2 regions of the Cupriavidus sp. USMAA2-4 genome follow, and region 2 is predicted to be linked to the other one. Evidence: predicted binding sites of a transcription regulator. Region 2 holds the regulator's gene; the other holds the start of a gene.

Region 1 (15,766 bases), on a different replicon from region 2:
GGCGGCAAGACCACCAACGTCCTGATCCTCTGCACCCACAATTCGGCACGCAGCGTGCTGAGCGAGGGCATGCTCAATCATCTGGCGCAGCAGCTCGGCCGCGACGTCCGCGCGTACAGCGCTGGCAGCGCGCCGAGCGGCCGCATCAACCCGTTCGCGATCGAGGCCCTGCAGAATGCCGGTGTGGAAACGGCCGGTTTCCGCAGCAAGAGCTGGGATGAATTCGTGGCGGATGATGCCCCGCGCATGCGGGTCGTCATCACCGTGTGCGACAGCGCGGCGGCGGAGCAGTGTCCCTACTGGCCGGGAAGCCCCGTGAAAGTGCATTGGGGCTACGCCGATCCGTCGAACGCACAAGGTGGCGACGACGGCAAGCGGATTGCCTTCGAGCTGACGCGCCAGGCCATCGGCTATCGCATGCTGCAACTGCTGCAACTGCCGCTCGAGGAGATGAGCGACGCGGAGCTGCAGCAGCATCTCGAACGCATTTCGCAGAGCTGAGCCATGACCACGCAACACGCCACTTCCTCCGGCCAGGTCTCCACGAAGCCGGCCATCGGCTTCTTCGAGCGCTACCTGACCGTCTGGGTCGCCCTTTGCATCGTGGCCGGCATCGCGCTCGGACAGGCATTGCCAGCCCTGTTTCAAGCGATCGGCAAGATGGAGTACGCCCAGGTGAACCTCCCCGTGGGGATCCTGATCTGGGTCATGATCATTCCGATGCTGGTCAAGATCGACTTCGGCGCGCTGGGCCAGGTCAAATCCCATTGGCGCGGGATCGGGGTGACGCTGTTCATCAACTGGGCGGTCAAGCCGTTCTCCATGGCATTGCTGGGCTGGCTCTTCATCCGCCATGTGTTTGCACCGATGCTGCCGGCGGAGCAGCTCGACAGCTACGTGGCTGGCCTCATCCTGCTGGCGGCGGCGCCCTGCACGGCGATGGTCTTTGTCTGGAGCCAACTCTGCAAGGGCGATCCGTACTTCACGCTGTCTCAGGTCGCGCTGAACGACGCCATCATGGTGGTCGCCTTTGCGCCGGTGGTGGCAATGCTGCTCGGCCTGTCATCGATTACCGTGCCTTGGGATACGCTGCTGACCTCGGTCGCCCTGTACATCGTGGTGCCGGTCATCCTCTCGCAGATCATCCGCAAGGCGTTGCTCGCCAAGGGCGCTGCGCACTTCCAGCGCGTGGTGCAACACCTGGGGCCGTACTCCATCGCTGCGCTGCTGCTGACGCTGGTTCTTCTCTTTGCATTCCAGGGCAAGGCGATCATCGATCAGCCGCTGGTGATCGCGCTGCTGGCGGTGCCCATCCTGATCCAGGTCTTCTTCAACTCCGGGTTGGCCTATCTGCTGAACCGGAAGATGGGTGTGGCCCATTGCGTGGCGGGTCCGTCCAGCCTGATCGGCGCCAGCAACTTCTTCGAGCTGGCGGTGGCCACGGCGATCAGCCTGTTCGGTTTCAAGTCGGGCGCAGCGCTGGCAACCGTGGTGGGCGTCTTGATCGAGGTGCCGGTGATGTTGCTGGTCGTCAGCATCGTCAATCGTTCTCAGCAATGGTATGAGCGAGGTGCCCGGGCTTGAACGGCTCAGCCCTTCGATCCCCGCTTGTGCGCCCGGCCATGGCCGGGCGCTTCATTCCGGCCGCCTGCCATGACGAACGGCAGAGCAGGCGGTACGGTGCCCGGAGGCGCTGTCGATCGCGGGGGCTTCCGCATGACGCAATAGACCAGGGGCCCCCACCTTCGGGGCATCGCATCGGACCGACGCTGCACCCTGCTACAGCGGCGTTCCCACGCGGACCCTGTTCGATCGCTTGGCCAGTATGATGTGCTGGCCGCTGACGACCTTCCTGGATGGCACGCCAGCGCCGATGCGTCTCGGTCTAGCGGCGCTGTCCGCCGGGGCGCTTCGACTCGATGTCCGGCGCACAGGCGACAGCCTGCACGCCGCAGCCCTGCGCATCACCTTCGCAGCAGTGCTCCACCAGGAAGCCGATCAGTTCGTTCATCTGCGCGAACCGGACCTGGTACAGCACGTTGCGGCCTTCCTGCTGGCCGGCGACCAGCCCGGCATGCGAGAGCTCCTTGAGGTGGAAGGACAGGGTGGCGGGCGGGAGGCCGAGCGCCTCCCCGATCTGCCCGGCATAGAGGCCGGTGCGGCCGGCCCGGACCAGCAGGCGGAAAATGGCCAGGCGCGAAGGCTGCGCCAGCGCGGCCAGGGCTTTGACGGCGGCGTCGCTGTTCATGAGGCTTGGGATCGATGCGTCGGCACGGAAAGGGGGTATTGTCCGCCGAAACCGGGGCGGGCGGGGCGTCGCGTCGATGCGCTGCCGCCGGGCAGCGAAGGCGGAGAGCGGAAATCGCGTCGCCATGCGGAATCGTCGCCGGCCGCTGGCCCTTGGGCGGCACTATATTGTCCGCATCGTCGATACAGCGGCGAACGGGATTGGCGTCCCGAACACTTGTGCGTGGAAAGCCGCCGGTTGGCGGCGTTTTGAAGCAGTGCCCGAACCGCACACAGGAGTCCATGTCATGGCTAGTTCACCGCCCTCGGCGCCTCGTTTATCCCACTCCCTGGCGGCCGCCGCAGCCACTTCTCCCTGCTCTTTCCGCGGGGGCGTGCGTGCCGAACAGGTCGGCGCCAGTCTTTACCTGAACACCGAAGTCATCGCGGAAACGCCGCTGAGCCTTGCCGCCGAGAAGGCGGCGCAACTGCACGCGCTGCTGGTCGCAAGCCTGGAGTACGGGGCTGGCTGCGGTGACTTGGGCGGTGACGCACCGGAGGCTGGCATCCAGTCCCGCCTGCTGTCGGTGGCCACCACACTGGCCGGCGAAGTGCTGGCCTTGAGCGAGCTGGCGGCGCGGGATGCGCCGCCCTGAGCGCCGCCCCGCACCGGCCGCCGCGGCCTTACAGCGTGACCTGGATCTGGTTGTGCACCGCGCTCACCCCCGGCGCCGACCACGCCGCCTCGAAGGCGGCCTGGCGTTCGGCCCAGGTGCGCAGCGTGCCGCGCAGCGTCACCACGCCTTCGCTGACTTCCACGCTGACGTGGCCGGCATCGTCGCTGGCCTGCCGTTCGATGGCCTGGCGGATGCGCTGCCTGACGTCGTCGGCGGCCATGGCGGGGCGGACCGCCAGTCCGTTGCTGACGCCGCGCACGCCGAACAGGCCCGCCACCGCCTGTTCGGCGGCCACCCGCTGGTAGTTCCAGTCGACTTCGCCGCGCAGCGTGACCGCGCCGTGCTCCACCATCAGGTGGATGCGGTCGGCAGGCAGTCCGCTCATCCAATCGAGGACATGGCGCGCCGCGCGCGCGATGTCGGCGTCGGTGCGCTGGGCGTCGTCGGGCAGGCGCACATCGAGCTCCACCGCCAGGCCCTTGAGCCCGGTCACGCGCTGCGCGGCTGCCTCGGCCGCGTATTTCTCGGCAAAGGTCGGCAGGTGGCCGCTCAGCGTCACGATGCCGTCCTGCACCTCGACGCCGATGCCGGTGGCGTCGACGGCCGGATCCCAGGCCAGTTCTTCCATCACGTCCTGCTTGAGCTGGATATCGCCCTTCATCTCGGTTCTCCTCGCGGCGGCACACCTGCAGACTAGGCGAGCCGCGCGCGGCGCCCTTGACCCATGTCAACGTGGCGGCATGCGCCTTGGCTAGGCTGGCAGCAGCGGTCCGTCCGGCACGGATCGCCCTGCGCGAGCGCAAGGAGCACCCATGTATCGAACCATCCTCCTGGCGGTGGACGGCAGCCATGCCTCCCGCCTGGCCACGTTCGAGGCGGCGGCACTGGCCCGCGCGATGGCCGCGACCGTGCACGCGGTCTATGTGCTGGATGACCGCGAGCCCCTGCTCGAAGTGGCTTACCTCGACCGTGACGCGCTATGGCGCAGCATGGCCGAGTTCGGACGCGGTGTGCTGCGTGCCACCGGCGACCAGCTCGGCGCGGCGGGTGTCGCCCATACGCTGGCACTGGTCGAGCACTGCGTCGCGCCGGGCCAGGTCGCGCGCACGCTGGTGGCGCGCGCCGAGGCCTGCCACGCCGATCTCATCGCGATGGGTACCCATGGGCGTCGCGGCCTGCGCCGTGCGGTGATGGGCAGCGTGGCCCGCGCCGTGCTGCGCGAATGGGCCGGTCCCATGCTGCTCACGCGCAGCAATGCCGATGACTGAGCCGGGCCGGCGCGCCCCGGGGAGACTGCCATGAACGACACGGTCCGCTTCGACAGCCCCTGCGTGCTGGAGCCCCTGCACTACCGCGCGCTGGATATCGATACCTGGCAGGAGCACGTGATCTACCTGCACCGCGACTGCGCGGTGTGCCGCGCCGAGGGCTTCCGCGCGCAGGCGCGCGTGCAGGTGCAGGTCGGCGCGCGGCGGCTGATCGCCACCGTCAACGTGGTCGGCTCGGGCGTGCTCGGCCGCGCCGAGGCGGCTTTGTCGGCCAGCGCCAGCGGCGCACTGGAGGCGCGTGCGGGGGATCTGGTCTACGTCACCCACGCGCCCGGGCTGGAATCGCTGCGCTGGGTGCGCGCCAAGGTCTACGGCAACGAACTCGCGGGCGCGCAGCTCGACGCCATCATGCAGGACGTGGCCAGCGGCAGCTACACCGGCGTGCCTATCGCCGCCTTCCTGGCCGCCTGCGCGGGCGGGCGCATGACGGAGCGCGAGACCATCGACCTGACCCGCGCCATGATCGGCACCGGCGAGCGGCTGTCCTGGAATCGGCCCGTGGTGGCCGACAAGCATTGCGTGGGCGGGCTGCCCGGCAACCGCACCTCGCCCATCGTGGTGGCGGTCGCCGCCGCGGCCGGCCTGCTGGTGCCCAAGACCTCCTCGCGCGCGATCACCTCGCCGGCCGGCACCGCCGACACCATGGCGGTGCTGACCCGCGTCGACCTCGATGCCGCCACGCTGCGCCAGGTAGTGGAGCAGGCCGGGGCGTCGCTGGCCTGGGGCGGGGCGCTCGGGCTGAGTCCGGCCGACGACATGCTGATCCAGGTCGAGCGCGCGCTCGACCTGGACAGCGACGCGCAGCTGGTGGCGTCGATCTTGTCGAAAAAGGTGGCCGCGGGCTCCACCCATGTGCTGATCGACGTGCCGGTGGGCCCAACCGCCAAGGTGCGCGAGGAAGCCGACCTGGAGCGCCTGCGCAGTCTGCTGACGCTTGCCGCGCAGGCCCTCGGCGTGCGTGTGCGCATCGTGCGCACCGACGGCACCCAGCCGGTCGGGCGCGGCATCGGGCCGGCGCTGGAGGCGCGTGACGTGCTGGCGGTGCTGCAGGGCGCGCCGTCGGCGCCGCACGACCTGCGCGAGCGCAGCCTGATGCTGGCCGGCGAACTGATGGAGTTCTGCGGGGCCTGCGGCGCCGGCGAGGGGGCGGCGCTGGCCGCGGCGCTGCTGGCCGGCGGTGCCGCCTGGACCCGGTTCCAGGCCATCTGCGAGGCGCAGGGCGGTTTGCGCGCGCCTGGCCGCGCGCTGTTCCTGCGCGATGTACCGGCGCCACGCGACGGCGTGGTGGCCACCATCGACAACCGCCGGCTGGCACGCGCCGCCAGGCTGGCCGGCGCGCCCGAGCGCCAGGTCGCGGGCATCGACCTGCACGTGCGGCTGGGCGACACGGTGCGCGCCGGCCAGCCGCTGCTGACGCTGCATGCGCAGGCCTCGGGCGAACTGGCCTACGCGGGCGGCTTTCTCGCCGCGCATCCGGCCATCGTGATCGGCGAGGCCGGCTGATCCGCGCGCCGTGGCCGGCACCGGCCGCGATCCAGGTCAAGCGCCGCCCGAGCGCGGCGCGGCGCTGCGTCGGGCCTGCCGCTGGCGCTCAGGCCGGGTGGCCGCCGGAGTCGAAGTCGGGAAATTCGGCGTCGAGCACCTCGAACACCTGGGCCGCGCGGCCGGACAGCAGGCTCGAATCCATGCCGCGCAGCAGGTGCTCGTCGGAGCGCAGCCATTTGTAGGCAAGCCGTACTTCATCGAGGGTCGGTTCGAGGGCAAGGATCTGCGCGATCACTTCGGCCTCGAAGGGGCCGATCACGGCGCGGATCTCAGCGGCGCTGGCGGGGCCCGGCGTGGCCGCGTGCGGCTGGGTGGATGCGGTCTGGGTCATGGTGTGGTCTCCTGGATGCCCCGGGGTGGCGGCGGACGCCGGTGGGCGCGCCGGGCCGCGACGGGTGCGTTGTGATGGTTGCCTGTGATGCTGGCACAGCCGGTGGTGCACATCTTGTCCTGCGTCAAGGCAGCGCGGGTGGCGCGCCTGTGGCCGCAGCGCGGCGGCAGGGGTGGCGGCCCGCGCGGCCCAGGGCTCATGCCTCCTCCCCGGCGCCGGCAGCGCCCAGTTCGATGATCTCGTTGGTGATCTGTTCCTGGCGCTCGCGTCCCGCCTGCATCTCCAGCCGGGCCAGGGTCGCGCGCACGTGGTCGCGCGCCGACAGCATGGTGCGCATGCGTGCTTCGTTCTCGGCGGCGAAGGACTGCAACAGCGCTTCACACAGCTGGGTGTGGATATACGACTCGGCCAGGCGCGCCAGCAGCAGCGGCGCGGGCAGGCTGGCCAGCGGCGGCTGGCGGTGGGCGGGCCGGGTGAAGCGGCCGTAGTCGAAGGGCAGCAGGCGCAGTTCGCGGATGGGCGACGTGGCCGGTGGCGGGCACGCGTGCCAGGCGCTGAGCGCGGCGGGCCGGGCGGCCGCCAGCTGCGGTTCGAGCGCGTGCGCCAGGCGTGTGGCCAGCGCGGCCACATCGCCCGGGTGGGCGGCCATCGGCGCCGACCAGGCCGGTGCCAGGCCGCGCTCGGCGGCCAGCGCGGCGGCGCGCTGGCCCACGATGTAGTAGACCGTGCCGTGGGCGCCGGCGCCGGCCTGGGCGGTGTCCAGCAGCCGCTCGTTGAAGGTGCCGACGAAGCCCTGGTCGCTGCCGATCACCACGCTGACGCGCGGGGTGGCTGGTGCGGCCGGTGCCTGCAGTGGCGGCTGCGCGGCGGCACCGGCCGGGTCTGCCGCGCCGGCCAGCGCCAGCGCGTCGCCGATGGCCTGCGCCAGCATGGCCGCGCAGGCGTGCACGCCGGGCAGGTGGGCGCGCGCCTCGGCCGACCGGCTGGCCGCCATGCCGCGCACGGCGCCGACCACGGCCTCGAGCTGGCGCACGCCCGCGATGCGGGCCTGGAGTTCGCCGCGCCGCGTGCTCATGGCGGGGACCCCGGTGCGCGCTGCGGCGCGGGCTCCGCTGCGGTCGCGGTGGCAGTGCCGGACGCCTCGCTGGCATGCGCCGCCTCGTGCGCCGTGTCCTGTGCCGCCGCTTGTGCCGCCGCTTGTGCCGTCCCCCGAGCGGACTCCTGCGCCATCCCGCGCAGGCAGGCCCGCACCGCCTCCGCCAGCGACGCCTCGGCCTCGGCGCCGAGCGGGCCGCCATCGGGCAGGGCCGCGCCATGTGCCTGCAGCCACGCGGGCAGCCGCGCACGCAGGCGGCCCACGTCCTCGACCGGCAGCCCGTCGAAGGCGCCCGCCGCCAGCGCCGCCAGCAGCGCCACCTGGGACAGCGGCGCCAGCGCGGCGAAGCGGGGCTGGCGCAGCAGCGCGCGGGTGCGTTCGCCGCGCACGATGCGGGCCTTGACGCGCGCATCGGTGAGGCCGCCGAAGCGCGTGAACATCTCCAGTTCCTGGAACTGCGCGTAGTCCAGCCGCAGGCGGCCGGAGACCTGGCGCAGCGCGGCGGGCTGGGCCTTGCCGCCGACGCGGCTGACGCTGAGGCCGATGTCGACCGCCGGGCGCTGGTTGGCGGCGAACAGCTCGCTGCTCATCACCAGCTGGCCGTCGGTGATCGAGATCAGGTTGGTGGGGATGTAGGCGGAGAGGTCGCCCGCCTCGGTCTGCGCGATCGGCAGCGCGGTCAGCGAGCCGCCGCCGAGCGCGGGCGACAGCTTGGCGGCGCGCTCCAGCAGGCGCGCGTGCAGGTAGAAGATGTCGCCAGGGTAGGCCTCGCGTCCCGGCGGCTGGCGCGTCAGCAGCGCCAGTTCGCGGTGGGTGGCGGCGTGCTGGCTGAGATCGTCGATCACCACCAGCACATGTTCGCCGCGGTCGCGGAAGTACTCGCCCATGCTGAAGGCCGCGAACGGCGCGATCCACTGCAGGCCCGGCGCCGCCGCCGCCGAGGCCACCACGAAGATGCAGCGCCCGGCCGCGCCCTGCGCGCGCACGGTCTCGATGGCGCGTTCCACGGCGCCGGCGCGCTGGCCCACCGCGGCATAGATGCAGATGAGCCCGCTGTCCTTCTGGTTGACGATGGCGTCGAGGGCGATGGAGGTCTTGCCGGTGGCGCGGTCGCCGAGAATCAGTTCGCGCTGGCCGAGGCCGATCGGGAACAGCGCGTCGACCAGCAGGATGCCGGTGGCCAGCGGCTGGCTGACCAGGTCGCGCTCGACGATGGCCGGCGCGGCGCGCTCGATCGGCAGGCGCTGCGCGCACTCCGGCGGCGGCAGGCCGTCGAGCGGCCGCCCGAGGGGATCGACCACCCGCCCCAGCAGGGCAGGCCCCACCGGCACGCTGACCACCTCGCCGGTGGCGCTGACGCGGCAGCCGGCGCCCACCGAGCCGTCGTCGTCGAGCAGCACGGCGCCGATGCGGTCCGCGTCGAGGGTCAGCGCCAGGCCATAGCGGTCGCCATCGAAGCGCAGCAGTTCGTCGAGCCGTGCCTGCGGCAGCCCGGCGACCATGGCGATGCCGTCGGCGGCGCGTTCCACCCGCCCTACTTCGCGCGCCAGCGGGCCGAGCTCGGCCCGCGCCAGCGCGCCGCGCGCCTGCGCCAGCCAGGCGCCGGCGGGCGGGTGGCGGTCGTCTGCCGCTCCCGCTGCTCCCGCTGCTTCTGCAGACGGTGCAGATAGTGCAGATTGCGCCGATTCAGCCGGCCCGGCCTGCGGCGGCAGGGGAGCCCCCTCCAGCGGCGGTTCAGGCGGCAGGGACATCGTCGTGCTCCTGGGCGAGGGCGGCGCGCACGCGCGCCAGGTCCTCGCGCACATTGTTGCCGATCACCTGGCGGTCGCTTTCCAGCGCCAGGCCGGCCACCAGCCCGGGGTCCACGCGCGTGGCCAGGACCGGGGCCGCGCCCAGCGCCGCGCCGAGTGCCTGCGCGCAGCGCGCCAGTTCATCCGCCGCGAGCGCGCAGGGCGCGGCCAGTACCAGGCCGGCGTCCGCCTGCAGCAGGCCGGCGCGCGCCGGGGCCGGCAGCGCGGCCACGGCGGCGGCCAGGCCGTCGATGAAGGCGCCGATGCGGGCCTCGCGCGGCAGCCGCGCGAACAGCCGCGCGGCGATGTCGAGCGCGAGGCGCGCCGCATCCTCGCCGCCGCGCTGGACGGCGGCGCGCCGGGCGGCCGCGATGTCGGCCTCGGCCGCGGCGCGCTCGGCCTGGACCTCGGCCCGCGCCGATTGCGCCAGGGCGTCGCGCAGCCGCGCCGCTTCGGCGGCGGCGCCGGCTGCCGCCGAGGCATGCTCGGCCTCGGCCTGCGCGCGCGCCGCGGCGGCGGCTTCGCGCTCGCGCCCGGCCTCGTCGCGCGCCGTGCGGGCCTGGGCCAGTGCGTCGTCGCAGGCCTGCTGCCGCGCGGCGATGATCCTGGCGACCGGCCGGAACAGGAAGCGCGACAGGATCCACACCAGCACCAGGGCGTTGACGGCCTGCAGGCCGAGCGTCCACCAGTCGATGCGCATGATGGGCCCCGCCTACTTGAGGAAGGGGTTGGCGAACAGCACCAGCAGCGCCACCACCAGGCAGTAGATGGCCATGGTCTCGATCATCGCCAGGCCCACGAAGAGGGTGCGCGAGATGGTGCCGGCCGCTTCGGGCTGCCGCGCCAGCGCGTCCATGGCGGCGGCCACCGCCCTGCCTTCGGCCAGCGCCGGCCCGATCGCGCCGAACGACACCGCCACTGCCGCCGCGATGATGCTGACCACTTCCACGAGGTTGTTCATCTTGCGCTCTCCTTTTCCTTGTCCTGATCCAGCGCTGTCCGCGGCTCGCGTGCGGCGCCCCGGGCCGGCCGCTCGTCCGGCCGCTCGTCCGGCCGCTCGTCCGGCCCGCGCGGCCGCATGCCTTCGACCGCGCCCGGCTGCGCGTCGGCCACCGCCGCGCCGATGAAGACCATCGCCAGTACCGTGAAGATGTAGGCCTGCACCGCGCCGGTCAGCAGGTCCAGCGCCATCAGCGGGATCGGCACCAGCAGGCCGGCCAGCGACAGCACGATGCCGACCACGAAGACGCCGCTCATCACGTTGCCGAACAGGCGCACCACCAGCGAGAAGGTGCGCGTGAGCTGCTCGACGAGGTTGAGCGGCACCATCAGCCAGCTGGGCTCGGCGAAGGTGCGCAGGTAGCCGGCCAGGCCGCGGCTGCGCACGCCGTGCAGCACCGTCGCGGCCAGCACCAGCAGGGCCAGCGCGGCGTCGGTCTCCAGGTGGGCGGTGGGCGGCTCGACGCCGGGCAGCAGCGAGGACCAGTTGGCCAGCAGGATGTCGAGGAAGAGCGTGCCCAGCAGGGCGCGGTAGCGCTCCGGCGCCACCTGCATGGTGTCGCGGATCTGCTGGTCGAGCGTCGTCACCAGCAGTTCCAGCGCGGCCTGGTGCCGCGACGGGTGCAGCGCCAGGCGGCGCGTGGCCAGCCAGGCGCCCGCGCCCAGCGCCAGCATGATGGCCCAGGTCATCAGCACGGGGGCGGAGACGGGGACCGGCCCGAGGTGGAACAAGGGCTCGGTCAGCAGCGGCGAGTGCAAGGTCATGGCGTGTCCGCGCGCGCAGCGCGTCCATCGCGTGGCCGGGGCAGGCGGCGCAGTACCACGGCGCGCGCCGCCAGCAGGCCGGCGCCGGCGCCCAGCAGCGGTGCCGCGCCTGCCTTGGCGCAGGCGAACAGCAGGGCGCCGATCAGCGCCAGGCGCGCGCCCTGCAGCGCCAGCGCGCCGGCGGTGGCGCCGCGCTGCAGGCGCCGCACCACGGCGTGCAGGCTGCCGAAGTGCGCCAGCCCTCCCGCCAGTCCCGCCACGAGCCCCGCCACCGCGCCCGCCGCTCCACCGGCCAGTCCGCCGGTGAGCGCGGCAGCCGCTCCGCCCAGGTCGATCATTGCCCATCCTCCCCGCCGTGGCGCCGCATCCAGCGCCAGGCGCACCAGAGGCCGATGGCGGCCCCGATCATCAACAGCGGCGCCGAGAAGAAGACGCCGGTATGCAGCCGCCGGTCCAGCCAGCGGCCGGCCGCCAGCGCGAGCACGGTGGGCAGCACGATGGTCCAGCCGAGCACGCCGATCTGGGCCAGGCGGCTGGCCAGCGAGGGCTCCGGCACGCGCGCGGCCTGCCGTGCGCGGGCCAGCGCGCGCTGCGCCACGCGTTCACCGCCGTTGCCGTTGCCGTTGCCGTTGTCCTTGCCCTGGCCGTGAGCGCCGCCCTTGCCGCCGCCCCCATCGACGGCGCCATCGACGGCGCCATCGACGGCGCCATCGGCGTCACCAGGACCGCCAGGACCACCGGCGGCATGTGCGCCATCGTGCTGCGTTGCGCTCATGGCTCCAGCCTCCCGATGCCGTCGACATGCAGGTCCGGGCGCAGGCAGCGCACGATCTCGCGTACCGCGCGCGCATGCAGCCGGGTCTGCTCGACGCGCGCATTGCGCGCTGCCTCCAGGCGCCGCTCGCGCGCTTCGCGCACGCGCGCGGCCACCGCCTCCAGGCTGTCGCCCAGCACCGCGGCGGCGGTGGCGATGGCGACTTCCGCGCCGCCGTCCACGCGCAGCATGCCGCCCTCCACCATGCAGAAGCGATGCGTGCCGTCGGCGCCGTGCCAGCGCACCACGCAGGGCACCAGCACGGTGAGGAAGTCGGCGTGCTCCGGCAGCACGCCGAAGGCGCCGCTGTCGTCCTCGGCGCGCAGCGCGCGCACGCCGGCCTCGTCCACCGCCAGTCCGTCGGGGGTGGCGATGCGCAGGTGCAGGGCGCGCGGCGCGGCGCTGGCAGGCGTCATGGCGGGTGTCATGGCGTGCCCCCTTGCCGTGCCTGCTGCTCGCGCTCGCGTGCCTCGTCCAGCGTGCCGATCATGTAGAGCGACTGCTCCTGCCAGTCGTCGCATTCGCCGTCGAGGATGGCGCGGCAGCCGGCCAGGGTGTCGGCGACGGCCACCGAGCGGCCGGCCACGCCGGTGAAGTTCTCGGTGACGGTGAACGGCTGGGTCAGGAAACGCTGCAGGCGCCGCGCGCGCGCCACCACGCGGCGGTCCTGCGCGCCCAGCTCCTCGACGCCGAGCAGGGCGATGACGTCCTGCAGCTCGCGGTAGTGCTCGATGGCCTGGCGCACCGCGTTGGCGGTGGCCACGTGGTCGTCGCCCAGCAGCAGCGGATCGAGCAGTACCGAGGACGAGGCGATCGGATCGACCGCCGGGTACATGCCCTCGGCCGCCATCGCGCGCGACAGCACGATCATGCTGTCGACGTGGCTGCCTATGGCGGTGACGGCGGGATCGGTGAAGTCGTCGGCCGGCACGTAGACCGCCTCGATCGCCGTGATGGCGGCGTCGCGCGTGGCGGTGATGCGCTCGTGCAGCGCCGCCACCTCGCTGGCCAGCGTGGGCTGGTAGCCGACGCGCGAGGGCAGGCGCCCGAGCAGCCCGGAGACCTCGGCGCCGGCCTGCACGAAGCGGAACACATTGTCCATCAGCAAGAGCACGTCCTGGCGGCGCTCGTCGCGGAAGAACTCGGCGGCGGCCACGGCGGTCAGCGGCACGCGCCAGCGCGCGCCGGGCGGCTCGTTCATCTGGCCGTAGACCAGCACGGTGCGGCCGAGCACGCCCGAGCCGCGCATGTCGAGCAGCATCTCGTGGCCCTCGCGCGAGCGTTCGCCGACCCCGGCGAAGACCGAAATACCCTGGTAGCGCTCAGCCATGGCATGGATCAGTTCCATCACCAGCACGGTCTTGCCGACGCCGGCGCCGCCGAACATGGCGGCCTTGCCACCCTGGGCGATCGGTGTCAGCAGGTCGAGGATCTTGACGCCGGTGCGGAAGATCTCGGTGCCCGGCGCCTGCGCCGCCAGCGGCGGCGCGGCGCGGTGCAGCGGGCGCAGCGGCGTGCCGGCGGGCAGTGCCGGCCCGCCGTCGCGCGGCGTGCCGGTGACGTCGAGCAGGCGCCCGAGCACGGCTTCGCCCACCGGCACCCGCAGCGGTCCGCCGCCCAGGCGCACGGCCGCGCCGCGCCGCATGCCGCTGGTCGACTGCAGCGCGATGGCGCGCACGCTGCCGCGGTCCAGGTGGGCCTGTACCTCCGCCAGCACCTCGCCGCCTCCGTCCAGCGCTACCGCCAGCACGTCGCAGAGAGCGGGCAGCGGCTGGCCGGCGCAGTCGATGTCGAGCACCGCGCCACGGATGGCGCGCACCCGCGCGCTGCCGGGCGGGCCGGCAGCCTGGGCGGTCCGGGCGGTCTGGGGTGGGAGGGGGCGCGTTTCCAACGGTTCGGCGTTGCGGCGATGCGGTCGGGTCCCGGCGGCGCCGTTCGCGGCCAGGTGCAGGCAATCGCGGCCGGCGCCTCGGGACAGTCACTTCCTACTGTAGACGCCGCCGTCACGCCGCGGATTGATATCCATCAAGCGAGGGGTGCGCTCGCAGGCGCCCGGCTGCTATGGTGGGAAGGTGGGCCCTGGCGCGCCCGGGCCGGCCGCGTGGCGCCGGGTTGTGCGCGCGCAACAGGTAGAATCCGGCCCCGCCAGCCGATGGCGGGAGGGCCTGGGCGATGAAAGGGAGGGGCAATGCAGATCGCGGTATTGGAAGACGATCCGGACCAGCGCGATGTGATCCTGGCCTGGCTGGAGGGCGGCGGCCATGTGGCGCAGGGCTTCGGCGACGGCGCGGGTTTCATGGCGCAGGTGGGACGCGGCTGCGAGCTGCTGCTGATCGACTGGATGCTGCCCGACACCGACGGCGGCCACATCATCCATTGGGCGCGCGAGCAGCTCGGCTGGGAGCTGCCCATCATCGTGCTGACCGCGCGCGAGGACGAGCAGACCACCGTCAGCGCGCTCAGGTCCGGCGCCGACGACTACCTCGTCAAGCCGGTGCGGCCGGCGGTGCTGCTGGCCCGTATCGAGGCCCTGGCGCGCCGCTACGGCACCACCACCGGCGCCACCGCCGGCACCACCGTCGCTGGCACGGCGGCCAAGCGCCATGGCGCCTATGAGATCGACCTGCAGGCGGTGCGCATCGCGCTCGACGGCCAGGCTGTCGAACTGACGCAGAAGGAGTTCGACCTGGCCGTCTACCTGTTCGACAGTCCCGGCAAGCTGCTCTCGCGCGACCACCTGCTCAACCGCATCTGGGGCCTGAACGCCGACGTCGACACGCGCACCGTCGACACCCATGTCAGCCGCCTGCGCAAGAAGCTCAAGCTCGACGGCAGCAAGGGCTGGCGGGTGGCGCCGGTGTACGGCTACGGCTACCGCTTCGAACAGGAGGCGGCGGCAGTACGGCATTGAGCAGCGGCCAGCGGTAGCGGACGCCATCGGGCCGGGCCTCAGCCGGCGGAGCGTGGCGCCGGGGGACGGGGCGCGTCCGGCAGGTCGAGGGAGGCGTCGGCCACGGTCCGGTTCCGCCCCTGTTCCTTCGCCGCATAGAGGGCGGCGTCCGCCAGCGCCAGCACCCGCTCCATGCTGCCGTGCGACTCGGGCCAGCTGGCGACGCCGAGCGAGACCGTCACCGCGCAGACGCCTGGCGCGGGCGTGGCGGCGGTGCGCTGGCGCAGCCGTTCGGCGATCAGCATGGCCTCGGCCGCGCCGCAGCCGGGCAGCAGCATGAGGAATTCCTCGCCACCGGCCCGGCACAGGAAATCGCCCTGGCGCGAGCATTCGCGCATGAGCCTGGCGATGTGGCAGATCACCTTGTCCCCCGCCTCGTGCCCGTACGTGTCGTTGACGCGCTTGAAGCGGTCCACGTCGATGGCGATGACCGCGAAGGGCTGGGCGGCGGCGCCCCAGTTGCGCAGCTGCGCCGACAGGGCGCGCCGGTTGCGCAGGCCCGTCATGGGGTCGGTGACGGCGGCCTCGTTGAGGGCGCCGATCTGCGCCTGCAGCGTGGCGAGGCCTTCCAGCACCGCCTGCTTGAGCTGCCTCGCCTCGAAGTACCAGGCACGGATGCCCTGGATGCTGCGCAGGGTGGCTGCCGTGTCCTTTTCCCCGGTCGCCTGCGCGAGCTGGCGCAGGGGTTTGGCGATCAGCCCGGCCAGGTACCAGGCGGCCAGCAGCGAAGCGATCACGAGCGGCACGGTATCGCGCAGCACGGCGAGCGTGAGGCGGTCCATCTCGGCCAGTGTCGCCGCGACAGGGCGCTGCGCCACGATGCCCCAGCCCGCGACCGGCACCGGAGCGAAGCCGGCGAGCATGTCGATGTTCCTGCTGTTGGCGATCCGGCGCGTGCCGGCCTTGCCGGCGATGACGTCCGCGACGATCGGGTTGTCCCTGGCGACCTTGCCGATCCTGCCGCTGTCCGGGTGGTAGAGAATGCGGCCGGCGCGGTCGACCACATAGAGGTAGGAGCCGTCGCGATAGTAGTGCTCGCCCAGCAGCGCATGCAGGATGCCCTTTTCCCGCAGGTAGATCGAGCCCGCCACATAGCCGAGGTAGCGCCCGTCCTTGCCCAGGATCGGCTGCGAGATATTGACCACGAGGTTGCCGGCGGCGGACACGTAGGCCTGGGTGATGCGCGGCTGCCGGGCATCGAGCGCCGCGCGCGCGCCTTCGCTGTCCAGTTGTTTGCCGGCGAGG
Region 2 (15,766 bases):
CTTGCCGGTCTTCATGCGCGGCAGGTTGTCGAACACGGTCGGGCGGCCTTCCGGATCCGACTGACTAACGATCTCGCCGGACGGCTTGTGGTAGAGCAGCACGCGCGGCGGCTTGCTCGAAATCTTGCGGGCAATCAGCTTGCCATTGACGCGGACCTGGTCGGTCGGCAGGATGCGCTGGCCGATATGGGCCGGCAGGCCATTGACCGACACGCGCCCCTGCAGGATCAGTTCTTCCATCTCGCGGCGCGAACCCAGCCCGCCATCGGCCAGCACTTTGTGCAGCTTGGGCGCATCATCGTCGGCCGACAGTTCGCGCACCGGCTTCGCCTTGGTGCGCGGCACCACGGTCTCTTCCTGGTCGAACTGGTCCGAGATCACGAAGCGGAACAGATCGTCGGGGCTGCCAGTACCCTTGGACGCGCCCTGACGCGGCTGCGTGGCCTTGCCCTTGGCCTGCGGGCGGCCGCCGGCCTTGGCCGACTCGCCGGCCGGCTTTGCCGCCCGCCCCTGCTGGCCTTGTCCCGGCCTGCGCTTGCGCGCACCACCTTCGCGGCCACCCGGCGCGGCCGGCACCGGCTGCCCGTCCTGGCCCGGCGCAGCCTGTGCCGCTTCGGCACGGATGGCCTCGGCTTCCGCGTCGACCGCTGCAGCCTTGCGCTTGCCGCGGCTGCGCCCTGCCGACTTGCCGCCTTGAGCCGACGCCGCCGGCGCAGGCTCGCCAGGCGCGGCATCGCCGCCTTCGGGCGCCGCGCCACGGCCGGCCTCTCGATCCTGCGCCGCCTGGCGGCGGCTCGCCACCAGATTGCGCAAGCCGCGCCGCAGGCCCTTGCGGCGTGCGCCGCCCTCGGGAGATGCGCCGGACTCGGCCGCACTGCCGGCATCGCTGCCCGGCGCATCCGCGTGGCGGACGTCTTGCTCTACAGAATCGGACAAAGTATTCACAATCGGATGTTGCATGGGTTCAGTTAGGCAGGCGCTCGTCGCGCGCATCGCGCTCGCCGTCTGCCGGCGTGAGAGCATCGGCCGGCTGGGCGGATGCGGTCTCGGTATCGGGTACGCCGTCGGCCGGCGTCCGCGCGGACGCCTCGGCGGCATGGCTGGCTGGCTCAGGTATCTGCCGCACAGCCTGGGGAACGGCGTCAAACCCGGCGGGAACCTGCCCAGGTGCGGCTTCGATGATCGCCTCGGTAAGCGTCGCCGGCGCCAGGCCGCCGGCGACACGGCCGGCCTCGGCGACCGTCATGCCATCCAGGGCCAATTGCCCCTCCGCATCCTGCCCGGCGGGCACGCCGGCCTGGCCAAGCGACTCGAAGTCAATGGCCTGCTGGTCCAGCAAGGCCGCCTGGATCTGCGCTTGCGCATCCTCCAGCTGGGGCAACTCGTCCAGGGTACGCAAGCCGAGATCATCGAGGAAAGCCTTGGTGGTCGCGTACAGCGCGGGTCGCCCTGGCACATCGCGATGGCCGATCACTTCGATCCATTCGCGGTCCTCGAGCCGCTTGATCACCTCCGTGCTGACGGTCACCCCGCGGATCTCTTCGATGTCGCCGCGGGTTACCGGCTGCCGGTACGCGATGATCGCCAGCGTCTCCATCACCGCGCGCGAGTATTTCGGCGGCTTCTCCGGATTCAGGCGATCGAGGTATTCGCGCATGCCGGGCCGGCTCTGGAAACGCCAGCCACTGGCCAGCGCCACCAGTTCCACGCCCCGATCACGCCAATCCAGACGTAACTCGTCCAGCAGCACGCGGATGGTGTCGGCAGCCACCTCATCGGCGAACAACCGTCGCAGTTCCGCCACGCGCAAGGGCTCCTGCGCGCAGATCAACGCAGTCTCGAGGACGATTTTCGCCTCTTGGGTATTCATATACGGATGTGTGCAGCCTGTCTTTGCACCTGCCCCCGGCGGACCGCCGGAGGATTCGGGGATTTCGGATCCAGCGAGGCCGAAGCGCCATCGCCATCTCATTGCGCGGCCGGCCGGCATGCCGTCCGCATGAAAGCCGCGCGCCCATCTTATTCTGCTTCGGGTTGCCGGGTCAGTCCGGCGGAGAATTGCCCTGCTGCCGGCCTCAGCGCCGGCCGAAAGGCCTCTTGCGTTGCACCGCCCTTCTGGAGCGGCGGATCGGCGCGAACGGGTCCAACCCCTTCCGCCGCAAGAACGATGCAGTCATCCGCACGGTGTTGCGCACCTCCCGTCGCGCAACGCCCAGCCGGTCTTTTGAACCGGAGATCTTGTCAACCGGCATGGCTTGCTGCGAGGTGGCTACGTCCGTCAGCAACATTCTGCCCGGACTGGCCTCAGGACGGCCGTTCGAGTTGCCCGGCCATGCGCGCGGCAGCGCCAGCGCGATAGATACTGCAATGCTGCCGATTGTAGGGCATTCCGGCCCGGCGCTGCAACCGCCGATCACCAGCGCGGCGCCTTCGGCACACCCGACAAAGTGCCTCACGCATCACCAAAACAGAAGAACCCCCTTCAGAACACCACACAGAAGCCGTGTGCGGCGAGCGTGTGCGGCAACATCGCCGCCCGCACAAGCCCGGCCGCACCAAACCCCATCACTGCCACGCCGGCACCGACGCGCACCCAGGGCCGGCGCGACCAGCCGCGCAACGCGCCGGACAGGCCGGACAACATCAGCAGGTTGGGCAAGGTCCCGAGACCGAATACCCCCATCAGCAAGGCCCCCGACAACGCGTTGCCGGCAAGCAACGATAGGGTGAGCGCACCGTAAACCATGCCGCACGGCACCAGCCCCCACGCCAGACCGATGCCGAAACGCCTGAGCAAGCGCGGGCGGACCTGAATCGGGGCGGACGGGGCACCGGCGCGCCGCCCGCGGAGGCGGCCTGCCAGGGCTCCGGCCCCACGCGCCACCAAGCGCTCCAGCGCGGCGAACTGCGGCGCGCGCCCGGCCAGCAGCCACAGGCCGGTGCCCAGCAGGACCATGCTGCCAGCGGCAAACAGGCCGCGCTGCAGCGGCAGGTATTGGGCTCGCCAGGCACCGGCGCCGACCGCGCCCAGCGCGGCACCGAGCAGCATGTAAGTCACCACCCGCCCCGCATGCATGGATAACTGTTCACGCAACCAGTCCCGCGGCCTGCGCAGCACGACGACCGGCGCTTCCGCCTGCGGCCGCTCGACCGCCAGTGCAATGCCGCCGCACATGGCTGCGCAGTGCACGCCACCCAGCAAGGCCAGCAGAAAAACACTGAAAAAGACCGCCGCAGTCAACTTTCGCTCCCCTTCGGATGCCTTCACACAGTAAAATGCAGAAATTGCGCCCTCGCAGCTCAACGACAATAGGCCCCGGCTTGCTCAATTCCATCCCCGTCACCGCGATGTCGCCCCGTTGCTCGTCCTGCTCGCTCGGACACCTGTGCGTGCCGGTCGGCATGAACCGCAACGACATCGAAAAGATCGACTCGCTGGTGAAGGAACGCGTGCGAGTCCACAAGGGCGAGACGCTCTACCGGCTCGGCGAACCCCTGAGCGCAGTCTACGCGGTGCGCTTCGGCACCCTGAAGACACACGTGACGATGGAAGACGGGCGCTCGCAGATCACCGGCTTCCACCTGCCGGGCGAAGTCGTCGGACTCGACGGCCTCGGCGAGATGCAGCACGCGTCGGATGCTACCGCACTGGAAGACACCGAGGTCTGCGTGATGCGCTTCAACGACCTGCAGACCCTGTCGACCACCGTGCCGTCGCTGCAGCAGCAGTTCCTGCGCATGATGAGCAAGGAGATCACGCAGGACCAGGTCATGCTGCTGACGCTCGGCTCCATGCGCGCCGAGGAGCGCCTGGCCGCCTTCCTGGTCAACCTGTCCGAGCGCCTGTCGGAACGCGGCTACTCGTCGACCGAGTTCGTGCTGCGCATGAGCCGGGAGGAAATCGGCAGTTATCTCGGCCTCAAGCTGGAAACCGTCAGCCGCCTGTTCTCGCGCTTCGCCGAGGCCGGGCTGATCCAGATCCGCCAGCGCCACGTCAAGCTGGTCGACGTACCCGGCATCAAGCAGATCTACGGCAAGAGCTGCTGACCAAGCCGAGGGCGCAGGCATCCGGCGCCTTCGACAGGCCCCGTTCTGCCCAGCCCTTCGGCCTGCGCGCATCCCCTACTCCAGTTCGTCGGTATCGCCGAGGCGCACCGGCATCGTATAAAAGGTCAGGGCGCTCGACAGCGAGCACAGCAGCCAGGCCAGCAGGAAGCCGATGGTGTAGACCGCCTCGCGCGAGGCCTCGACCGGCCGCCCGAACAGCCTGAGATCGCTTGGATCCACCAGCGAGAACACCGCGGCGGTTGCCACACCGGCGACCAGGAAGGCCGGCCACAGGACCCACATCAGCCAGCGCAGTCTCATGGCCGCTCCGTGGCTGTCGCGCCGGACACTGCCCGCGCCGCGCCCTGCCGCTCGACCACCAGCCCGTGCCGGCTGACGCCCTCCTCGATCGGCTTGTCGGGATGCGTCATCGCCAGCCAGATGGTCACGCCGCAGGCGGCCATCGCCGCCAGCGGCCCGCTCATCAGCAGCCAGGGCCAGGGTTCCTTCCACCACGGCCGCACGGCCTGCTGCATCGTGCCGGCGTCCGTCAATGATTGTCGGGCGGGTCCTTGCATGGCTTCGCTCCTTGCTGTTACGCACGGCGGCATCGTGGCCGCCCCGCTTGTCTGCCCTGCGGCAATCCCCTCCGCACGCCCTACAGGTCGCGCGGCACGATGAAACTGGTCGATTGGTTCACCTCGACGACATGCCCCTCCTCCTGGCCGCCCTGCACCGTCACGCGGATCTTGTGCGTGCCCTGCCGCGCCTGCTCGAGCGGCACGCGCACGCGGATGGCCAGCAGGCGGTTCGAGGTCGGTGCGAGTTCGCCGGTCGCCCCGTCGGACTCCACGCGCAGCTTGCCGAGTTCCGCACTGTCGGCGCGGATGGTGAACTGCATCGGCGCCTCGCTAGTATTGATCAGCTGCAGGCGGTAGACGTTCTCCACCCAGCGCCCCTCGACTTCGCGCCCGAGGCTGCCGCGGTCGCGGATGATATCCACCTTCAGCGGCGTGCGCAGTGACAGCGAGATGGCGAAGCCCGCCAGCAGTGCCAGCCAGATCGCCGAATAGATCATCACGCGCGGACGCAGCAGGCGCTTGCGCGTCGCCTGGGCCGACCAGCCCTTGCGCATCGCGTTCTCCGACGTGTAGCGGATCAGCCCGCGCGGGTAGTCCATCTTGTCCATCACCTGGTTGCAGGCATCGATGCAGGCGCCGCAGCCGATGCACTCGTACTGCAAGCCGTCGCGGATGTCGATGCCGGTCGGGCAGACCTGCACGCAGATGCTGCAATTGACGCAGTCGCCAAGCCCAGCGGCGCGGTGGTCGGCCTTGCGCGAGCGGCTGCCGCGCGGGTCGCCGCGGCCGCTGTCGTAGGTGACGACAAAGGTGTCGCGGTCCACCATCACGCTCTGGAAGCGCGCGTAGGGACACATGTACTTGCACACCTGCTCACGCATGAAGCCCGCGTTGCCCCACGTGGCGAAGGCGTAGAACAGCATCCAGAAGGCCTGCCAGGGCCCGAGCGCGAACGCAGCCACCTGCCCGCCCAGCTCGCGGATCGGCGCGAAATAGCCGATAAAGGTGAAACCGGTCCACAGCGCCACCACGATCCACAGCAGATGCTTGGTCGCCTTGATGCGCAGCTTGCGCAGCGACCACGGATCGCCGTCGAGGCGGATGCGGGCGAAACGATCGCCTTCGACATGCCGCTCGATCCACATGAAGATCTCGGTATAGACCGTCTGCGGACAGGCATAGCCGCAGAACAGCCGGCCGGCGATGGCGGTGAACAGGAACAGGGCCAGCGCCGAGATCACCAGCAGCACGCTCAGGTAGATCACGTCCTGCGGCCACAGCACCAGCCCGAAGATATAGAACTTGCGCGCGCCCAGGTCGAACAGCACCGCCTGGCGCCCGTTCCACTGCAGCCACGGCGTACCGTAGTAGATCAGCTGCGTCAGCAGCACGAGCCAGACGCGCCAGTTCGAGAAGGCACCGCTGACCGAGCGCGGGTAGATCTTGCGGCGGACTTCATACAACGCCTCGTCGACCGACTCGGTCGCAGGCGCTGCGGTTGCCGGCCCGCCCTTGCGGGCCAGCGGTTCCGTCTCCGGTGCATTCATTGGCTGGCTCCGGCGGCGCACGCGCCCTGCGGCGCGGCGCGATGCACTTTCCTCATCGTGACGCCTCCGGCGCGTTCGACAGCCCCCAGACGTAGGCGGTCAGCATGCGGATACGTTCCGGCGTCAGGATCTCTTCATGCGCAGGCATATGGTTGTTGCGTCCCTTCAGGATCCCCTCGACGATGGTGGACTCCGAGCTGCCGTACAACCATGTGTTGTCGCTCAGGTTCGGTGCGCCCAGCGCCTGGTTGCCCTTGCCGTTGGCGCCATGACAGGCCGCGCAGGTGGACTTGAACGTGCCCTCGCCACGTGCGGCACGGATCGGATCGTAGGCCAGGCCCGACAGGGAACGCACATACTGCGCCACGTCGCCGGCGAGCTTGGCATCGATGACCGCCGAGAACGGAGGCATCACGCCATTGCGACCCTTGGTGATGGTCTGCTGGATGGTCTCCGGCTCGCCGCCGTACAGCCAGTCGTGATCGCTCAGGTTGGGGAAGCCGCGGCTGCCGCGCGCGTCCGAGCCGTGGCATTGCGCGCAATAGTTCAGGAACAGCCGCTGCCCGATCTCTCGCGCCTCCGGATCGGCCGCCACCTGCTTGATATCCATCTTCATGTACTTCGCGTAGACCGAGTTCTGCAGTTTCTCCGCGGCCTGCCGGTGCGCTGCGAGTTCGCCTTGTGTGGAGAACTTCAGCAGGCCGGCGTAGGAACCGAGCCCCGGATACAGCACCAGGTAGCCCAGGCCGAAGATGCAGGCCAGCAGGAACATCCACATCCACCAGCGCGGCAGCGGGTTGTTGAGCTCGCGCAGGTCGCCGTCCCAGACATGGCCGGTGTCCTCGACCGCGCCCTGTGCCTTGGCGACCTTGCGTTGCGAGAACAGCAGCCAGACGCACCACACGATGCCCGCCAGGGCGATCGCCGCGATGTAGTAGCTCCAGAAATCCGAGATGAAGTCGCTCATGAACTGATCTTCCTGCTAGATGTGGTATCCACATGGCTGCCCGCGCCCGCCACCGACGTCTCGTCAGGCAGTGCGAACGGCAGCATGGCCGACTCTTCGTTGGCGCGCCGGCGGCCGGCGGACCAGGCCCACCAGCAGATGCCGAGGAAGAAGAGCATCGACAGCACGGTCGAGAATGCGCTCAGCATGGCCATGGCCTCACTCCTTGGCCGGCTGCCCGCCGGCAACCGCGGTGTCGACCCGCACATTGCGCTTGTTGATGCCCAGGCCCTGCAGATAGGCCACCAGCGCGTCTTCCTCCGTCTTGCCTTCCAGCTCGGCCGGCGCCTTGGCGATCTCGTCGTCCGTGTAAGGCACGCCCAGGCGGCGCAGCGCATGCATGCGCGCCTGCACGTCATGCGTTGGCAGCACGGTCCTCTCCAGCCACGGGTAGGCTGGCATCACCGATTCCGGCACCACGTCACGCGGGTTGCGCAGGTGGATGCGCTGCCAGTCGTCCGAATAACGGCCGCCCACGCGCGCCAGATCCGGGCCGGTACGCTTGGAACCCCACAGGAAGGGATGGTCGTAGACCGACTCGCCCGCGGTGGAGTAATGGCCGTAGCGCTCGGTCTCGGCCTGCAGCGTGCGGATCTGCTGCGAGTGGCAGCCGACACAGCCCTCCCGGATATAGATGTCGCGGCCCATCAGGCGCAGCGCCGAGTATGGCTTGATGCCGGGATCGGGCTCGGTGGTCGAGTGCTGGAAGAACAGCGGCACGATCTGCACCAGGCCGGCAATGCTGACGACCACGATGGTGCAGATGATCAGCCAGCCGACATTCTTCTCCAGCGTCTCGTGCGAAAAGAAGCTTCGATTCTCAGACATGGTCCTTTCCTGGGCGTATCAGTGGGCGGTGGCCGGCAGGCTCGCCGGGATCGGTGCATCGACCGCGGGCCGCCCGACGATCGTCTTGGCCACGTTGTAGGCCATCAGCAGCATCCCCGAGAGGAAGCAGATACCGCCCGCCAGGCGGATCAGGTAGAACGGGTACTTGGCCTTGACCGCCTCGACGAAGGCGTAGGTCAGCGTGCCGTCCGGCTGCGTGGCACGCCACATCAGGCCTTCCATCACGCCGGCGATCCACATCGAGGCGATGTACAGCACCACGCCGATGGTGGCGATCCAGAAGTGCAGCTCGATCAGGCGCACGCTATACATCTGCTTCTCGCCGAACAGGCGCGGGATCAGGTAGTAAAGCGAGCCGATCGAGATCATCGCCACCCAGCCCAGCGCACCCGAGTGCACGTGGCCGATGGTCCAATCCGTGTAGTGCGACAGCGCGTTGACGGTCTTGATCGACATCATCGAGCCCTCGAAGGTCGCCATGCCGTAGAAGGACAGCGCCACCACCAGGAACTTGAGGATGGGATCGGTGCGCAGTTTGTGCCAGGCGCCCGACAAGGTCATAATGCCGTTGATCATGCCGCCCCAGGACGGCGCCAGCAGGATCAGCGAGAAGACCATGCCCAGCGACTGCGCCCAGTCGGGCAGCGCGGTGTACTGCAGGTGGTGCGGGCCGGCCCACATATAGGTGAAGTTCAGCGCCCAGAAGTGGACGATGGACAGGCGGTACGAATAGATCGGACGCTCGGCCTGCTTGGGAATGAAGTAGTACATCATGCCCAGGAAGCTGGTGGTCAGGAAGAAGCCCACCGCGTTATGGCCGTACCACCACTGCACCATGGCGTCCTGCACGCCGGCATAGGCCGAGTAGGACTTCCACATCGACACCGGCATCTCGAGGTTGTTGACGATGTGCAGCAGCGCGATGGTCAGGATGTAGGCGCCGAAGAACCAGTTGGCCACGTAGATATGCTTGGTCTTGCGCTTGATGATGGTGCCGAAGAACACCACCGCGTAAGCCACCCACACCAGCGTGATCAGGATATCGATCGGCCATTCCAGCTCGGCGTACTCCTTCGAGCTGGTGATGCCCATCGGCAGCGTGATGGCCGCCGCCACGATCACCAGTTGCCAGCCCCAGAAGGTGAAGGCCGCCAGCGGACCGCAGAACAGGCGGGCCTGGCAGGTGCGCTGGACCACGTAGTACGAGGTCGCGAACAGCGCGCTGCCGCCGAAAGCGAAGATGACTGCATTGGTGTGCAAGGGGCGCAGGCGCCCGAACGACAGCCACGGCGTGTTGAAGTTGAGCTCCGGCCAGATCAGCTGTGCTGCGAGCAGCACGCCGACGGCCATGCCGACGATCCCCCAGACCACAGTCATGATGGCGAATTGCCTCACGACGCCGTAGTTGAAGGTGTCGACGCGTGAAGACGCGGCAGTGACATCCATTCAGACCCCCCAAGACTAAGTAGTGAAAACCGATCTGGCGAAAGCGCCGATGATGTGAATGTATGAAGCCCGGGCCCCGCGTGCGTTGATCTGCATCAAGCGCCCCCCGCTGCGCGCAGAACCGAAGGCATCGGCCACGGTCGCACGCCACCTGCCACCGCCCTCAGGACGGCTTGTCGTTGTCGAGCAGCACCGCTTCGGCGGGCCGGTCGAGGTCGTCGTACTGGCCGGCGTGCAAGGCCCACCAGAAGGCGCCGGCAATCAACACGACCAGCGCCAGACTCAGCGGCACCAGCAGGTAAAGCGTTTCCATGGTCAGTCCTCCGAGGCTGGATCCGTCGCACCGGACGCGGCCGGCGCCGACAGCAGGCGCCAGGCATTCGCCACCACCAGCAGCGAGGAGATCGACATGCCGAGACCCGCCATCCAGGCCGTGACGAAGCCGGTGGCCGCCAGCGGGATCGCCAGCACGTTGTAGAGGAAGGCCCAGGCGAGGTTCTGCCGCACCACGCGGCGCGTGCGGCGAGCGATGGCCAGCGCCGTCGCGATCTCGTCGACGCCACCGTGCGCCAGCACCGCGTCCGCGCCGGCCTGCGCCAGCGGAGCGCCGCTGCCGATCGCGATCGAGACCTGGGCCTGCGCCAGCACCGGCGCGTCGTTGATGCCGTCACCGACCGCCAGCACGACCGCGCCGCGCTGCTGCAGCGCGCTCACATAGTCGCGCTTGTCCTCGGGCGTGGTGCCGCCGCGGGCACCGGCGATGCCGAAGCGGCGCGCCCACCAGTCGACCGTCGCCGGATCATCGCCGGACACCAGGTGGCAGCGCACGCCCAGGCCCCGCAGTCGCGCCAGCAGGACGCCGGTACGGGCGCGCTCGACATCGTGCAGCACGAAAGCCGCCAGCCAGCGGTCCGCTTCGCCGAGCCAGACCGTGGTGGCGCCTGCCGGAAGATCGGGCTCGGCCGCACCGTGCAGAAGATCGCCCGGGGCGCCTCCCGCCAGTTCCGCGACGAAGGACTGGCGTCCGAGCCGCAGGCGCCGCGCGCCGATGCGGGCCTCGAGGCCCTGCCCCGGCACGCTGCGCAGCGCGGCGACCGGCACCACCTGGGGCGGGGAGTCCCCCTCCCCATCGGCCGCCGTGGCCGCGCGGCGCTCCTGCGCCGCCGCCACCAAGGCCTGTGCGATGGGATGCTCGCTTGCCGCCTCCATGGCAGCGGCGAGCGCCAGGCACTGGTCGGCTGGCGCGCCCTGCGCCGCACGCACCTCGGCCAGCGCGAAGCGTCCTTCGGTCAAGGTCCCGGTCTTGTCGAGCACGACATCGCTGACCTGCGCCAGCGTTTCCAGCGCATGGCCGCGCGTCAGCAGCACGCCGCGCCGCGACAGCGAGGCGCCGGCAGCCGCCAGCGCAGCCGGCGTCGCCAGCGACAGCGCGCAGGGACAGCTCACCACCAGCACCGCCACCGCCACCAGCAACGCGCGCGCCGGATCGATCCAGGCCCACCAGACCAGGCCGGTCACGCCCGCCAGCAGCAGCAAGGCGGCCACGAACCAGCCAGCGACGCGGTCGGCCAAGGTCGCCAGGCGGGGCTTGTCGGCCAGCGCACGGTCCAGCACGGCGACGATCTCCGCCAGGCGCGTGCCTGCGCCGATGCGCTCGACGCGGATTTCGAGCGGGCTGGCGGTGTTGAAGCAGCCGGCCAGCACCGCTTCGCCGGCCGCGCGCCGGACCGGCCGGCTCTCGCCGGTCAGCATCGACTCATCGAGCGCGCTGCTGCCGGCCTCGACCACGCCATCCGCCGGCACCACCTCGCCTGCCTTGACACGGATGCGGTCGCCGGCGCGCAAGCGCGCCACCGGCACGCGCTCCACATTGCCGCCGGCGTCCAGGCGTTCACAGGTGGCCGGCAACTGGCGCGCCAGCATCTCCGCGCCGCTGCGCGAGGCCTGCCGCATGCGCAGCTCCAGGTATCGCGCCGCCAGCAGGAAGGCGACGAACATGGTGACCGAATCGAAGTAGACCTCGCCGCTGCCGTGCACGGTCGCCGCCACGCTGGCCAGGAAACCCGCGCCGATGCCCAGTGCCACCGGCACGTCCATGCCGGCGTGGCCCCGGCGCAGGCTGCGCCAGGCACCGGCGAAGATGGGGGAGGCGGAATACAGCACGACCGGCAGCGTCAGCAGCAGGCTGGCCCAGCGCATCAGCTGCAGCATGGCGGGGTCGATGGTGGCCTCGTGCGTGTAGATCGGCCACGCGTACATCATCACCTGCATCATGCCCAGCATGGCCACCGCCAGCCGCATCAGCAGGCCGCGGCGCTCGCGCCGGTCATCCGCGTCCGAGCGCGACAGCTCGAAGGGCCAGGCAAGGTAGCCGATCTCGGCCAGTGCCGCCAGCAGGCCGGCAACGCCGGTCTGCTGCGGGCGCCAGCGCACCAGCACGCGGCGGGTGGCCACGTTGGCCACGACCGACTCGACGCCCGGCAGCCGCGCCAGGTGCTGCTCGATCAGCCAGGCGCAGGCGGCACAGCGGATGTTCTCGGGGGTCAGCGTGATTTCGGCGCGCCCGCCATCGAGCGGCCGCACGAACTGCGCGCGCAGTTCCTCGCTGTCGTAGGCTGCCCACACCGGCTCAGCCTCGCGCCGCGCGGCATCGTCGATCGGGCGGGCGAAACGCGTCTGGTCGCCATAGAGATGGCCGAAGCCGGCCGCGTGCAGCGTCTGCGCCAGGGCCTGGCAACCTCCGCAGCAGAATGCACGCGCCTCGCCATCGATGTCTGCGCGGAGGACACCGGCCTCGGGCAGGGCCTGCCCGCAGTGAAAGCAGGCTGCCGCGGCGTGGCGCCCCGTCCCGCCCGCAAGCGGGCGCGGCACGGCACGCGTGCCGGCTGGCAGGGGACATGTGTCGGCAGAAGGCATCGGGGGTCTCTTTTTACCCGATGCATGGTAGAGGCACAGCCGTCAAACGAACTTGACGCAGATCAAGTCCCGGGCCGGCTGCCGCCGGGAAAGGCGGCCTGTACCTGGGGCCGGCATCCCCCGCAGGCAGGGACCCGTGAGCCGGCGCCCCGGCGGGCCGGCGGCCGCCTTCAGGTCAGTGTCGTATCCACCACGCGCCGCTCGGACTCGAGATACTCGCGCGACTGCATCTCGATGATGCGCGACACCGTGCGGTGGAATTCGTTGGCCATCTGGCCTTCGACGTAGAGCTCGTCGGCGGGCACCTCGGCCGACATCAGCAGCTTGACCTTGTGGTCGTAGAAGACGTCGATCAGCCAGGTGAAGCGGCGCGCCTCGGACGACATGCGCGGCGTCATGCGCGGCACCTCGGACAGGATCACCGTGTGGAACTGCGAGGCGATCTCGAGATAATCGTTCTGCGAGCGCGGGCCGCCGCACAGGGTGGCGAAATCGAACCACACCACGCCGTTGGCGCGCCGCAGCGCACGCAGCTCGCGGTGCTCGATATGCAGGATCGGCGATTCGTCAGCCACCCCGGCCAAGCCGGTGAAGGCATCGCGCAGGGCCGAATTGGCCTTGGCCCCGAGCGGGGTATGGTAGGCCTGCACCTGCGCCAGCGTGCGCTTGCGGTAGTCGATGCCGGCGTCCACGTTGAGGACATCGAGCTTCTCCTGCAACAGCGCGATGGCGGGCAGCACGCGGTCGCGGTGCAGTCCGTCCGGATAGAGCAGATCGGGCCGGTAGTTGGACGTCATCACGAACTGCACGCCGTTGGCGAACAGCTGCTGCAGCAGGCGATGCAGGATCATCGCGTCGGCGACATCGTTGACGTGGAATTCGTCGAAGCAGATCAGACGGAAGCGCTTGGCGATGCGGCGTGCCAGTTCGTCGAGCGGATCGGGCCGGCCGCGCAACTCTTCGAGCTGGCGGTGCACCTCGCGCATGAACTCGTGGAAATGCAGGCGGGTCTTGCGCACCACCGGCACGCAGGCGTAGAAACTGTCCATCAGGAAGGACTTGCCGCGCCCCACCCCGCCCCACATGTAGACGCCGCGCGGTACCTCGGGATGGACCAGCAGTTTCTTCAGCGCATTGTTGCGGCGGCCCTTGTAGGCGACCCAGTCGTCGTAACACCGCTGCAACCGCTCGACCGCGCGCAGCTGGGCCTCGTCCGAGGTGTAGCCGCGCTGCTTCAGTTCCTGATCGTAGTACTCGCGAACGTTCATGCTGTCTGCTGTCTTGTGTTGCCGGCGGCGGCCGCGACCGCTGCCGGACTGTGCGTCGGCGCGGAAGAGGCGATGCCGCGCCTGAAAGCGAAAACGGCGCGCCGTGCGAACGGCGCGCCGAAGCTGCAAGATGTCAGGCCTGCAAAGGCGCGGACCTTACATATTGAGCTGACGCTTGTCCACGGCCAGCGCAGCTTCGCGCATGACCTCGGACATCGACGGGTGCGGGTGGCAGACACGGCCGATGTCTTCGCTGGCGGCCTTGAACTCCATCGCCACCACGGCTTCGGCGATCAGGTCCGACGCGTTGGCGGCAACCACGTGCACGCCCAGGATCTCGTCGGTCTTGGCGTCCGCCAGCATCTTGACGAAGCCGTCGGCGTGGCCCATGCCCAGCGCACGGCCATTGGCCATGAAGGGGAACTGGCCAGCCTTGTACTCTCGGCCCTCGGCCTTGAGCTGCTGCTCGGTCTTGCCGACCCAGGCGATTTCCGGGAAGGTGTAGATGACCCAGGGAACGCAGTTGTAGTCGATATGCGGCTTCTGGCCGACGATGCGCTCGGCCACGGCCACGCCTTCGTCTTCCGCCTTGTGCGCCAGCATCGGGCCGCGCACCACGTCGCCGATGGCCCACAGGCCCGGCACCTTGGTCGCGCAGTGGTCATCGACCTCGATGAAGCCGCGCTGGTCGGTCGCCAGGCCGACGGCTTCCAGGCCCAGGTTGTCGGTGTTGGGCACACGGCCGACCGAGACGATCAGGCGGTCGACTTCCAGCGTCTGCGCCGCGCCATCCTTGTCGGTATAGCGCACGGTCACGCCATCCTTGCCGGTGGTGACCTCGTCGACCTTGACGCCCAGGTGGAACTTCAGGCCTTGCTTGGTCAGCTGCTTCTGCGCTTCCTTGGCTACGCCTTCGTCGGCGGCGCCCAGGAAGGCCGGCAGGGCTTCCAGCACGGTCACGTCGGCACCCAGGCGACGCCACACCGAGCCCAGCTCCAGACCGATCACGCCGGCGCCGATCACGCCCAGTTTCTTCGGCACGGAGGCGAACTTGAGCGCGCCTTCGTTATCGCTGATCAGGTTGTTGTCGACGGCGATGCCAGGCAGGTGACGTGCCTTCGAGCCGGTGGCGATGATGACCTGCTTGGCGGTGACGACTTCGCCGGCGATCTCGACCTGGAAGCCCTCGGCGGTCTTGCCGACGAACTTGCCGTAGCCCTTGAGCAGCGTGACCTTGTTCTTGCGGAACAGGAACTCGATGCCCTTGGTCATCTTGCCGACGATATCGTCCTTGCGCTTGAGCATCTTGGCCACGTCGACCTTGACGTCGCCCACGGTGATGCCGTGGTCGCCCAGGTGGTGCGAGACGTTCTCGAACTCTTCCGAGGAGGCCAGCAGCGCCTTGGAGGGAATGCAGCCCACGTTCAGGCAGGTGCCGCCCAGGCGGGGCTCGTTCTTCGGATCGTCGTAGGCGTTGCCTTCGCAGCAGGCCACGTTCAGGCCCAGCTGGCCGGCGCGGATGGCAGCGATGTAGCCGCCGGGACCGGCGCCGATCACCAGCACGTCGAATTGTTTGCTCATGGAGATTCCTTTTGCGGCCCGCCCGGCAGATGCCGGCCGGGGCGCTTTCGATTCTTCAGGCCACCGGCCGCGCGGGCGCGGCGGCGGCATGGCGTGACAGCCGGATTACAGGTCCAGCAGCAGGCGGGCCGGATCTTCCAGCGCGTCCTTCATGGCGACCAGGCCCAGCACGGCTTCGCGGCCGTCGATGATGCGGTGGTCGTAGGACATGGCCAGGTAGTTCATCGGACGGATCACGATCTGGCCGTCTTCCACCACGGCACGCTCCTTGGTGGCGTGCACGCCCAGGATGGCCGATTGCGGCGGGTTGATGATCGGGGTCGACAGCATCGAACCGAACACGCCGCCATTGGAGATGGAGAACGTACCGCCGGTCAGTTCTTCCAGCGACAGCTTGCCGTCGCGGGCCTTCACGCCGAATTCGGCGATCTTCTTCTCGATGTCGGCCAGGCTCATCTGGTCGGCATTGCGCAGGATGGGCACCACCAGGCCACGCGGCGAACCGACCGCGATACCGATGTCGAA

Evidence for each region. The regulator FNR, encoded in region 2, switches genes on or off when oxygen is low (the NO sensors DNR and NnrR bind a similar motif). The targets are predictions, from matches to a motif close to TTGATNNNNATCAA.
Region 1: the regulator FNR is predicted to act here: its motif matches at 3,621-3,634, upstream of BKK79_RS24640 (universal stress protein).

Annotation. Positions count from the first base shown of each region.
Region 1 is NZ_CP017749.1:1,018,696-1,034,461, reverse strand. Features, by position in the region: gene BKK79_RS24665 (arsenate reductase ArsC) at 1-501, shown strand, start outside; gene arsB (ACR3 family arsenite efflux transporter) at 505-1,584, shown strand; gene BKK79_RS24655 (ArsR/SmtB family transcription factor) at 1,886-2,248, opposite strand; gene BKK79_RS24650 (hypothetical protein) at 2,622-2,882, shown strand; gene BKK79_RS24645 (BON domain-containing protein) at 2,911-3,564, opposite strand; gene BKK79_RS24640 (universal stress protein) at 3,716-4,171, shown strand; gene BKK79_RS24635 (thymidine phosphorylase family protein) at 4,202-5,734, shown strand; gene BKK79_RS24630 (hypothetical protein) at 5,823-6,107, opposite strand; gene BKK79_RS24625 (F0F1 ATP synthase subunit gamma) at 6,304-7,182, opposite strand; gene BKK79_RS24620 (F0F1 ATP synthase subunit alpha) at 7,179-8,954, opposite strand; gene BKK79_RS24615 (F0F1 ATP synthase subunit B family protein) at 8,938-9,693, opposite strand; gene BKK79_RS24610 (F0F1 ATP synthase subunit C) at 9,706-9,954, opposite strand; partial or broken gene BKK79_RS24605 (F0F1 ATP synthase subunit A) at 10,083-10,757, opposite strand; gene BKK79_RS24600 (N-ATPase subunit AtpR) at 10,754-11,095, opposite strand; gene BKK79_RS39280 (AtpZ/AtpI family protein) at 11,092-11,532, opposite strand; gene BKK79_RS24590 (F0F1 ATP synthase subunit epsilon) at 11,529-11,987, opposite strand; gene atpD (F0F1 ATP synthase subunit beta) at 11,996-13,390, opposite strand; gene BKK79_RS24580 (response regulator transcription factor) at 13,760-14,482, shown strand; gene BKK79_RS24575 (sensor domain-containing diguanylate cyclase) at 14,521-15,766, opposite strand, start outside.
Region 2 is NZ_CP017748.1:4,142,514-4,158,279, reverse strand. Features, by position in the region: gene rluB (23S rRNA pseudouridine(2605) synthase RluB) at 1-960, opposite strand, end outside; gene scpB (SMC-Scp complex subunit ScpB) at 965-1,870, opposite strand; gene BKK79_RS40415 (hypothetical protein) at 2,076-2,456, opposite strand; gene BKK79_RS18505 (sulfite exporter TauE/SafE family protein) at 2,483-3,241, opposite strand; gene fnr (fumarate/nitrate reduction transcriptional regulator Fnr) at 3,322-4,047, shown strand; gene BKK79_RS18495 (hypothetical protein) at 4,123-4,368, opposite strand; gene BKK79_RS18490 (hypothetical protein) at 4,365-4,583, opposite strand; gene ccoG (cytochrome c oxidase accessory protein CcoG) at 4,706-6,175, opposite strand; gene ccoP (cytochrome-c oxidase, cbb3-type subunit III) at 6,228-7,142, opposite strand; gene BKK79_RS18475 (cbb3-type cytochrome oxidase subunit 3) at 7,139-7,336, opposite strand; gene ccoO (cytochrome-c oxidase, cbb3-type subunit II) at 7,341-8,009, opposite strand; gene ccoN (cytochrome-c oxidase, cbb3-type subunit I) at 8,028-9,476, opposite strand; gene ccoS (cbb3-type cytochrome oxidase assembly protein CcoS) at 9,640-9,789, opposite strand; gene BKK79_RS18455 (heavy metal translocating P-type ATPase) at 9,792-12,392, opposite strand; gene zapE (cell division protein ZapE) at 12,563-13,660, opposite strand; gene lpdA (dihydrolipoyl dehydrogenase) at 13,817-15,241, opposite strand; gene odhB (2-oxoglutarate dehydrogenase complex dihydrolipoyllysine-residue succinyltransferase) at 15,347-15,766, opposite strand, start outside.